3 regions of the Bacillus sp. JZ39 genome follow, and region 2 is predicted to be linked to each of the others. Evidence: riboswitches for the same ligand, from Rfam matches in the RefSeq annotation. Region 2 holds a riboswitch; each other region holds the start of a gene.
The links. A riboswitch is a leader RNA that binds a small molecule or an ion and turns the genes downstream of it on or off. The one in region 2 is predicted to bind S-adenosylmethionine.

Region 1 (3,278 bases), 1.8 Mb from region 2:
GGCCCTAAGATCGTGCCGACTAAAAATTTCGTAAAACCTAATAGTAAAATAATTAAAATAAGGAACGGAATCGATCTGAATATGTTAACAACGGCCGCAATCACAGAGTTGACCGCTTTATTCTGCCAGAGGCTTCCTTTGCTCGTCAGAAAGAGCAGCAAGCCGAGGATGACCCCGATGACAAAAGCAAACAGTAAAGAAATCAGCGTCATATAAAGTGTTTCATATGTCGCGTTCCATAATTCAGTTAAATCAACGTTCGGGAAGTATTTTTCAAACATTCGTGATCACCTCTGCTTTCACCTGTTTGTCATTAATGAATCGGATCACGTTTTGCACTTCTTCCTCGTCCCCGTCAATGTGGATGAACAGTGAACCGTAAGCCCCATCCTTCGTCTGCGAAATTTTCCCTTGCAGAATATTGACGCTGACATTGAAGTTTCTGATCATCTCTGTAATCAGAGGCTGTTCAGCTGACTCACCGACAAATGTGAGCTGAACCATTTTTCCTGATGCTGTATCATCAAGAAGGTGCTGAAGCGTCTCTTTCGTTTCTTCCGGCTCTGTCACCTGCTGAACAAATCGTTTTGTCATTTGTTCCTTTGGATTTTTGAAGACATCGAGAACCTCGCCTTCTTCGACCACCTTGCCGTTTTCCATGACGGCGACTCTGTTGCAGATTTTGCGGATGACATGCATTTCGTGCGTAATCAGCACAATCGTCAAACCGAGTCTTTCATTAATATCGGACAATAGATCCAGAATTGAATCTGTCGTTTGCGGATCTAATGCTGATGTCGCTTCGTCACAAAGAAGAACCTTCGGATTGTTTGCAAGCGCTCTGGCAATTCCCACACGCTGCTTCTGACCGCCGCTCAGCTGGGACGGATATGATTTTTCTTTTCCTTCTAAACCTACCAGTTTAATCAGTTCATTGGCGCGCTTGATCCGCTCGCTCTTTTTCACTCCGGCAATTTCCAAAGGAAACATGATATTATCTCTGACAGTCCGCGACCAAAGCAAATTGAAATGCTGGAAAATCATACTGATCTCATGGCGTGCTTTTCTTAAACCGCGTCCATTTACTTCATTAATCTTGGTTCCCGCCACTTCCACGGTTCCTGAGGTTGGTTTCTCAAGGCCGTTCAGCAGACGGATTAAGGAACTCTTACCAGCTCCGCTATATCCTATAATTCCAAAAATCTCACCTTTTTTAATGGAAAGCGAGACATTTTGGACAGCATTGACATCTCCATGTTTCGACTTGTAAATTTTTGAAACATCCTGAAGATTGATCAAAACAATCACCTGCCTTAACACTATTCTAAGAAATCTTCCGGTTTTTTCTGCAAAAGAAAAGCCTTTCTGCACACTTGAGCAGAAAGGCTTATATAAAATGCCTTTCTCTCATCTTTCAAAGCTGAACGCTTCGTGTGAATTGGCACCATTTCAACAGTGTTGATGGTTGCCGGGCTTCATAGGGCACTTCCCTCCACCTCTCTTGATAAGAGAAATATATAGTCTTTTTCGTCCGGAAATTCTTAATGTAGAATAGCACGGCGAATGATTAAATGTCAATAAAATAAATGATGTCAACTTTTACTATTATAATAATTTATTATTTTTTAATTTTTTAAAATCCTCTGAAAAAATCCATTTGTCAGCCAGAGAATGGCTTCCAGTTTTAACAGGGCCCTGAATGACCCCTTTACTTTGAGGCTTCCGCTCTGAATGAGGTGCTGCAGGGAAATGTCTCCGTGCAATAAATCAATAATTTCCGTTTGGTTTCCGTAAAAGGTCAGGTTGGACGTTTGGGGCGGAGAAACTTTTTTCATTTCTCCCTGTTCGTTTATTGAGACGGTTAAGGCTTCTGCTTCTCCTTGGAAGGTAATGAGCAATGTTGAGGCATTCAAAAGGGGTTTTAAAAACAGATGCTGATACTCATCCTCTAAAACTTCCGCTTTCTCCATATGTACAACCTCCTATTTGTTGGTCATACATACACATTTCTCTCTTTGTCGCAAGAACCCCTTTATAAAACGAACGACAATTTCATTGGATATGCTGAGAAATATGTCATAAATGGGATGCGGAAGATGATTTTTGTTTGATCAGCTCATATAAATAAGAAACGGAATGAAATGCATATCCTCTTTCTACCAACTTTCCGCCTTTAAACAGCAGAAAACAAGGGACGCTTTCAATTTGATACGCTTTTGCGAATGTCGGAGAGTAATTGACATTGTTTTGATAGAAGGCGACATCCGGCAGCATTTCTTTCACCACTGTCAGCATTTTGCTTGCAAGCTGGCAGGTGCCGCAAAACGGAGTATATAAATATAGAAGGTACACATCATCTTCAATGTGATCAAGTTCGTGTTCTTGGAGTTCTTTCATGCTATACACCTCGGGACTTTCTTTCAAGAAAAATAGTATGGACATTCAGATTCGCACGCAGCAATACAGAGGCGACATGGTGCCTGGGCGCAGCCGCTACTTCCTTATAGGCTCTGTCGATATGGAGATGGCAGGCTTCATTAAATTCACGCTTCAGCTGTTTTCTCAATTTCTCACCTGATTCATCAGCATCAACTAATATATAGACGTCTTTATCATAAAGCTCGTCAGCCAATTCCTCGAGCCTCAGCTGGCTGATTGTTCCGTTTGTGCAGATAATGCGCACCGGTTCATTCAGGACGCTTTCGATTTTCTCTTTATCTGATTTCCCCTCGACAATCATAACCTTTTCCAGCTCATCCATCTTCATCTTGTTCACCTGCCGCGTCAAATTTGAAACGTTCAGATTGTAAAAGAAGGCAGTGAAATTCACCGCCAACATTAACACCAGCCGTTTTCGTAGTCACAATCTACATATTTTGCGTCGTCTCCAGAGACCACATCGGCTGTCTTATAAAATTTCTCATTTTCAAAGGAATAACCGGACTTAAGCTCATATTCATTCATGCTTGTCATTTGGCCGATCATCTCGTTATCATGATATAACGAGAGCCGGCCATTTTGAAAGCGGCCTGTCACGTCATTGGTGACATCGAGCTTTTGTTTGTCGAAAGCCATATTGGACACCTCCCATAACGTTAGCGTGTCCAATTGCTTTTACGGCTATCCTGTTTTAGTCTTCTTGTGTCATCTCTTCGTATTGCTCTGCTGTCATCAGTTTTTCAATTTCAGAAGCGTCGGATGGCTCAACGACGATCATCCATGCTTTTTCGTACGGAGATTCGTTGACGAATTCCGGACTGTCATCAAGATCTTCGTTT
Region 2 (3,278 bases):
AAGCGCATCAACGATAATATTGTACATTTCTTCAGTTGACGGCACACGAGGGCTGTGAATGTCATATACACCAAGGCCAAGCCCTTTCAAATACGGGTGGTTTTTTAAGTAATCTAAAAATCCTCCGTGGCTTCTGCTATGTTCGATTGTAATCACATCGGCATCAAGATCATTGATTGTATCAACGATATCTTCGAAGTTGCTGTAGCACATATGTGTATGAATTTGTGTCTCGTTTTTCACGGAAGAAGTGGTTAATCTGAAAGCTTCTGCCGCCCAAGTCAAATACTCATCCCAATCGCGGGTTTTTAATGGAAGGCCTTCACGCAGCGCTGGTTCATCGACTTGAATGATTTGAATGCCTGCGTCTTCAAGCGCTTTAACTTCTTTGCGAAGGGCAAGCCCGATTTGGAAGGCGATTTCTTTCCTCGAGATGTCGTTTCGAGGGAAAGACCAGTTTAAGATTGTAACCGGGCCCGTCAGCATTCCTTTTACATGCTTGGAAGTCAATGACTGTGCGTAGACTGTGTCTTTCACTGTCATCGGTTCAATAAATTCAACATCTCCGTAAATGACTGGCGGGCGGACACAGCGTGAGCCGTATGATTGAACCCAGGCATATTTAGTGAAGGCGAAACCGGCCAGCTTTTCACCAAAGTATTCGACCATGTCTGTCCGTTCAAATTCGCCGTGAACAAGGACATCAAGCTCCAATTCTTCCTGAATATCAATCCATCTTTTTGTTTCCGCATTGATAAAGTTTTGATACTGTTCATCGGACCACTCAGCTTTCCGCCATTTTTGGCGTGCGCTCCGCACTTCAGCAGACTGCGGGAAGCTGCCGATCGTTGTCGTCGGCAAAAGCGGAAGGCCGAGAGATTCATTTTGCAGGGCTAAACGTTCTTCAAACGGAATCGGGCGCTTGAAGTCTTTATCAGTTAATTGCTCAAGCTCTTTCTTTTGTTCAGAATTGGCGCCTGTTGCAAACTGCTTAAGCGCCTGGATATCAGCCTTAGCCTGCTGAATCTCTTCGCTGATCGCCGCTTTTCCTGATACTAAGCCTTCTTTCAAAGCTGTCAGCTCGGCCAGCTTTTCTTTTGCGTAGGATAATCCGTTCAATAGGTCTTTTTCCAAATGCTCATCAGGGTGTTTCGCTACTGGAACATGCAGCAGGCTGCTGGAAGGCTGAATCCACAGTTCATCAACTTTTGCAATGCTGAGAATATCAAGAACGGCATCGAGACGCTCTTCAAGGTCCGCTTTCCAAATGTTGCGTCCGTCGATAACGCCGGCTGCCAGCACTTTGTCTGTCGGAAAGCCATGTGTTTTAAGCTGTTCCAGGTTTCTGCCTTTGTCGTGAACGAAATCAAGGCCAATTCCCTGAACCGGGTAAGAAATCAGCTCTTCATAAGCATCAACAGAATCAAAATACGTCTGCAAAAGCACATTCAAGGATGAAAGCTCACTTGTAATGCTTTCAAATAATTCTTTTGCACCGCGGACATCTTCACTAGAGGCGGTAACGAGCGCCGGCTCATCGATTTGAACCCATTTTACGCCTTCTTCTTCAAGCTCTTTCAAAAGCTGTACATATAATGGCACAAGGCGTTTTTGGATCGCTTTTGCTTCAGACGGTTCATAGCCTTTAGCAAGCGTAACGAACGTATAAGGGCCGACAACCACAGGCTTTGTTTCCACACCGTATTCCTGTTTGATCCGGCGATAATCTTCGAGTTGTTTGTTTCTTGTCAGACGGAACTCAATGCTCTCGTCATATTCCGGAACGATGTAATGGTAATTTGTATTAAACCATTTTGTCATTTCACTAGATACGGCGTCTTTGATTCCGCGGGCGATAGCGAAGTATGTATCGGTAGCATCAGTCAAATGTCTGAAACGTTTCGGGATCCAGTTGAAGCTGACTGCTGTGTCGAGTACATGGTCATACTGTGTGAAATCAGAAACAGGCACAACATCAATCTGTTGGTCAATTTGTGTTTTTACTGCGGATAAAAAAAGTTCGTCGATTTGCTTCAAAAACGTATCTTTATCAGTACTGCCTTTCCAATACGCTTCAAGTGCTTTTTTCCATTCCCGGTTCAGTCCGATTCTCGGAAATCCTAAATTCGATGTTTTGATGGTTGTCATTGTTTCTCCTCCTTTATATGTAAAACACTCTCGTTAACCCGCGGATACAGGCTCCTAAGAGGTTTTCTCACAACAAAAAGCCTCTTTCCCATGAGAGAAAGAGGCTTTTCTGCGTAAAACACTGCCTCTCTCATCTCTCAGATTCAATCTGATGGAATTAGCACCGTGCCTTATGAGACATCAGTCTCGGCGCGAAAAGCAGTGCGCCCCATTTCACAATGGTATTACGGTCGGTTGCTGTTGGGGTCAAAAGGCCAATCCCTCGCCCAACTCTCGATAAGAGAAAATGTTATTAATTTTTTGAAAAGTTGAATCATTTGTTGGTAATCTTAACAGTAATTCAAATTCATTGTCAACATAGAATTTGAAATTTTTATTTATATGATGTGGTGTATATTATATAAGAAAAATAATCTTATAGGGTCAACAAATGTGATTGCTCTGCTTTTTCTGCGAGCTCATCAGGAGCTGTTAAATACAGGAATCCATTGCCTGCCAGCGTTTTTGCAATTTCAAGAGGAAGTGTCCTGCGGATTAGCTGTGCGAAAACTTCAGATTCAGAAAGCTTTCTTTGAAATGATTCTTCTTCATAGCTTTTGATTAAAGCAAGCGCTCCGCTGACATGAGGGGCAGCCATTGAAGTGCCGGTCAGCTTACCGTACTTCTTGTTGGGAAGGGTGGATAAGATATTTTCTCCTGGTGCCACAAGGTCAATCTCTTTATTTGCGTTAGAAAATTCTGATAATTCTCGCGCTACTGAAACAGATCCAACTGCAATGACTTCGTTATAAGCTGCGGGGTAGGAAAGCTCTTCTGTGCGTTCGTCGCCGTCACCCTCATTTCCCGCTGCACAAACGACAAGCACTCCGTTTTTGACTGCGTTTTTCACTGCTTCTTCCAGCTCTGGCACATCGCTTGGCCCTCCAAGGGACATTGAGATGATGTCGACTTTCTGTTCCACCGCGTAATTGATGCCGTTGATTATCCATTCGTATTGTCCGCTGCCGTTCTCGCCGCCAAGAACCTTCACAATCAATAGGCTTGCCTCAGGCGCGACTCCGGCAATGCCTCCGTTTGAATCATTAGCTGCAATCGTTCCGGCGACGTGTGTGCCGTGTCCGTTGTAGTCG
Region 3 (3,278 bases), 130 kb from region 2:
CATTATTCTCCTCTGCCTAGCAAGAAGGTTTCATATACTGTCCACGATCCGTTTTCCAACTGGTAAAGCAAGTGGAAACGGTCAACGATTTCTTCATGCGACACTTCCTGCATTTTTAATTGTCCCAGCACATCTGAATGCTCATCGTCGGAAAGATTTTGGCCGACCGTCACATGCGGAACGAAATTATATTCCTGTTCTCCTGCCAACACACCGGTGTATAGCTTTTCATTGAGTGTTTTTAACTCTTCCGTCGGTTCTGCTTTGATGTAAATGACATTATTGACAGGCGCAAATGAGCTGTATTTTGTCATTTTGAGAACGAGTGGGTGGGACTCTTTTGCGATGTTTCTTAAATGTGATACGAGCTGATCCGCTTTCTCCTCCGCGCATTCAAAGGATGCTCTCAGCGTCAAATGAGGCGGGATTAGAGAGTAGCTTGGGTCATAGCGCTTTCTGTAAGAGTTTGCAAGGTCTTGGAGCTTTTTTGATGGAAATAAAACGATTCCGTATTTCATATTATGTCCCTCCTGGAAATAAAGTATGATAGAGTGTTAAAGCATTTTTTTCAGCGCCGGGGTGATGAGCGGCTGCCAGTATGTCCATTTGTGGTCTCCGTCAAATGGCTCGAAATCATAATCGGAAAGCTTTTTCTCCAGCAGCTGTTTCAGCTCCCGGTTCGGTTCTGTAAAGTCCAGAATGTTCCCGTCTGTCGTGTGGACGTCAGTTTCTTTTGTTCCGATTTGGTGATAAATAGAGAGGTGTTTGATATCGTCTGACTGTTTTACGGCTTCTAGTACGTGTTTGTCAACATAGGGAGACTGCATGATGATGTTGCCAAACATATTCGGATAATCAAGCGCTGTCATAAGTGACACGGTTGCTCCGAGCGAATCACCGATCAGCGTTCGGCCGTAACCGATCTGATAGGTTGGATACTCATCATCTGCAAAAGGAACGAGCTCATGGGCGATGAACCGTTTATAAGCCGAAAATTTTGAACCCTCCGGATGATAGGTGTTTCTGCGCTCTTTTACATCCTTATAAGGAACACCGATAATAATGCTCCGGTCTATTTCGCGTTTCGACAGCAATTCCTCAACCTGTCTGCCGATTCTCCCCAGCCTGAAATAATCGTGGCCGTCCTGCGCGATAATGACATGGTATTTATAAAGCGGGGAGTAGTTGGACGGCAGATAAACAAGCAAGGTCATTTCCTCGTTAAGCTCTTTTGAAAAGAATTTCTTTTCTTGCACTGTGCCGTTTTTCGGTGCCATAAAAACATTCCTCCAGGACATCACTATACTTTCTTGCATTTTCAATTATTGTACCATGAATTATTAGAAATTTCTCTCTTTAAACGGTTCGGCACACGAAGAAAAAAGTGTTGAAATAAACTGTGAATTGCGCTAATATAAAACAATCAGAAAATTGAAATCGATATTTCTTATCGTGAGAGGTGGAGGGACTGGCCCTTAGAAACCTCAGCAACCGGCTTGTTTTGCATGTGCAAAGCGCCAAGGTGCTAAATCCAGCAAGCGTTTTTTATGCTTGGAAGATAAGAAGAAGCGTTAAACCCCTTCTTCTTATGAAGAAGGGGTTTTTATTTTGAAAAGGGAAGGTGTCAGCTATATGTCACAGCACGTTGAAACGAAATTAGCTCAAATTGGGAACCGTAGCGATGAAGTCACGGGAACAGTGAGTGCTCCTATCTATTTATCAACAGCATACCGCCACAGAGGGATCGGAGAATCTACCGGATTTGATTATGTCCGCACAAAAAATCCGACACGCCAGCTTGTTGAGGACGCGATCGCTAACTTAGAAAACGGCGCGAGAGGGCTTGCCTTTAGTTCGGGAATGGCTGCTATCCAAACGATTATGGCGCTGTTTAAAAGCGGAGATGAACTGATCGTTTCATCGGACCTATATGGCGGCACGTACCGTTTATTTGAAAATGAATGGAAAAAATACGGCTTGACTTTTCATTATGATGATTTCAGCGATGAGGACTGTTTACGCTCTAAGATTACGCCGAATACAAAAGCGGTGTTTGTGGAAACGCCGACAAACCCCCTCATGCAGGAGGCGGACATTGAACATATTGCCCGGATTACAAAGGAGCACGGTCTTCTGCTGATCGTAGATAATACATTTTATACACCGGTCTTGCAGCGGCCGCTTGAGCTGGGAGCTGACATTGTCATTCACAGCGCAACCAAGTATTTAGGCGGGCATAACGATCTGCTTGCTGGACTTGTCGTGGTGAAGGATGAGCAGCTCGGAGAGGAAATGTTTCAGCATCAAAATGCAATCGGCGCCGTCCTGCCGCCATTTGATTCGTGGCTTCTGATGAGAGGAATGAAGACGCTGAGCCTCAGAATGCGCCAGCATCAGGCAAACGCGCAGGAGCTTGCGGCGTTTTTAGAAGAGCAGGAAGAAATTTCGGATGTGCTGTATCCCGGAAAAGGCGGCATGCTGTCCTTCCGTCTGCAAAAAGAAGAATGGGTCAATCCGTTTTTAAAAGCGCTGAAGACCATTTGTTTTGCAGAAAGCCTCGGCGGGGTGGAAAGCTTTATTACATACCCTGCGACCCAGACGCACATGGATATTCCTGAAGAGATCCGCATCGCAAACGGGGTGTGCAATCGGTTGCTGCGCTTTTCTGTCGGTATTGAACATGCGGAAGATTTAAAAGAGGATCTAAAACAGGCATTATGTCAGGTCAAAGAGGGAGCTGTTTCTTTTGAGTAAACACAATTGGACGCTGGAAACCCAGCTCGTGCACAATCCATTTAAAACAGACGGCGGAACCGGGGCGGTCAGTGTACCGATTCAGCACGCCTCGACTTTTCACCAATCTTCATTTGAAGAGTTCGGGGCATATGATTACAGCCGCTCTGGCACGCCGACAAGAACAGCTCTCGAAGAAACAATTGCCGCACTGGAAGGCGGAACAAGAGGATTTGCTTTCAGTTCAGGCATGGCTGCCATCTCAACAGCATTTTTACTGCTGTCACAGGGTGATCACGTTCTTGTGACAGAAGATGTATACGGCGGAACCTTCCGTATGGTGACAGAGGTGCTGACCCGGTTTGGCATTGAGCATACGTTTGTCGACATGACGGATCGTAATGAAGTGGCGCGGAGCATCAAGCCGAATACAAAGGTCATTTATATGGAGACGCCATCAAATCCGACACTTGGGATTACGGATATTAAAGCGATTGTTCAGCTTGCAAAAGAAAACGGCTGTCTGACCTTTCTGGACAATACAT

Region 1: another riboswitch for S-adenosylmethionine. It lies ahead of metN (methionine ABC transporter ATP-binding protein MetN); the one in region 2 lies ahead of metE (5-methyltetrahydropteroyltriglutamate--homocysteine S-methyltransferase).
Region 3: another riboswitch for S-adenosylmethionine. It lies ahead of metI (cystathionine gamma-synthase/O-acetylhomoserine thiolyase); the one in region 2 lies ahead of metE (5-methyltetrahydropteroyltriglutamate--homocysteine S-methyltransferase).

The regions. Positions count from the first base shown of each region.
Region 1 is NZ_CP096389.1:3,148,095-3,151,372, forward strand. It holds gene metP (methionine ABC transporter permease MetP) at 1-281, opposite strand, end outside; gene metN (methionine ABC transporter ATP-binding protein MetN) at 274-1,299, opposite strand; SAM riboswitch class I at 1,405-1,511, opposite strand; gene M1D65_RS16205 (SCP2 sterol-binding domain-containing protein) at 1,626-1,970, opposite strand; gene M1D65_RS16210 (thioredoxin family protein) at 2,077-2,397, opposite strand; gene M1D65_RS16215 (toprim domain-containing protein) at 2,399-2,761, opposite strand; gene M1D65_RS16220 (YusG family protein) at 2,839-3,075, opposite strand; gene gcvH (glycine cleavage system protein GcvH) at 3,131-3,278, opposite strand, start outside.
Region 2 is NZ_CP096389.1:1,353,569-1,356,846, forward strand. It holds gene metE (5-methyltetrahydropteroyltriglutamate--homocysteine S-methyltransferase) at 1-2,148, opposite strand, end outside; SAM riboswitch class I at 2,276-2,431, opposite strand; gene isp (serine protease Isp) at 2,564-3,278, opposite strand, start outside.
Region 3 is NZ_CP096389.1:1,227,301-1,230,578, forward strand. It holds gene M1D65_RS06385 (GNAT family N-acetyltransferase) at 1-3, opposite strand, end outside; gene M1D65_RS06390 (YjcG family protein) at 3-518, opposite strand; gene M1D65_RS06395 (esterase family protein) at 555-1,277, opposite strand; SAM riboswitch class I at 1,445-1,565, shown strand; gene metI (cystathionine gamma-synthase/O-acetylhomoserine thiolyase) at 1,633-2,754, shown strand; gene metC (cystathionine beta-lyase) at 2,747-3,278, shown strand, end outside.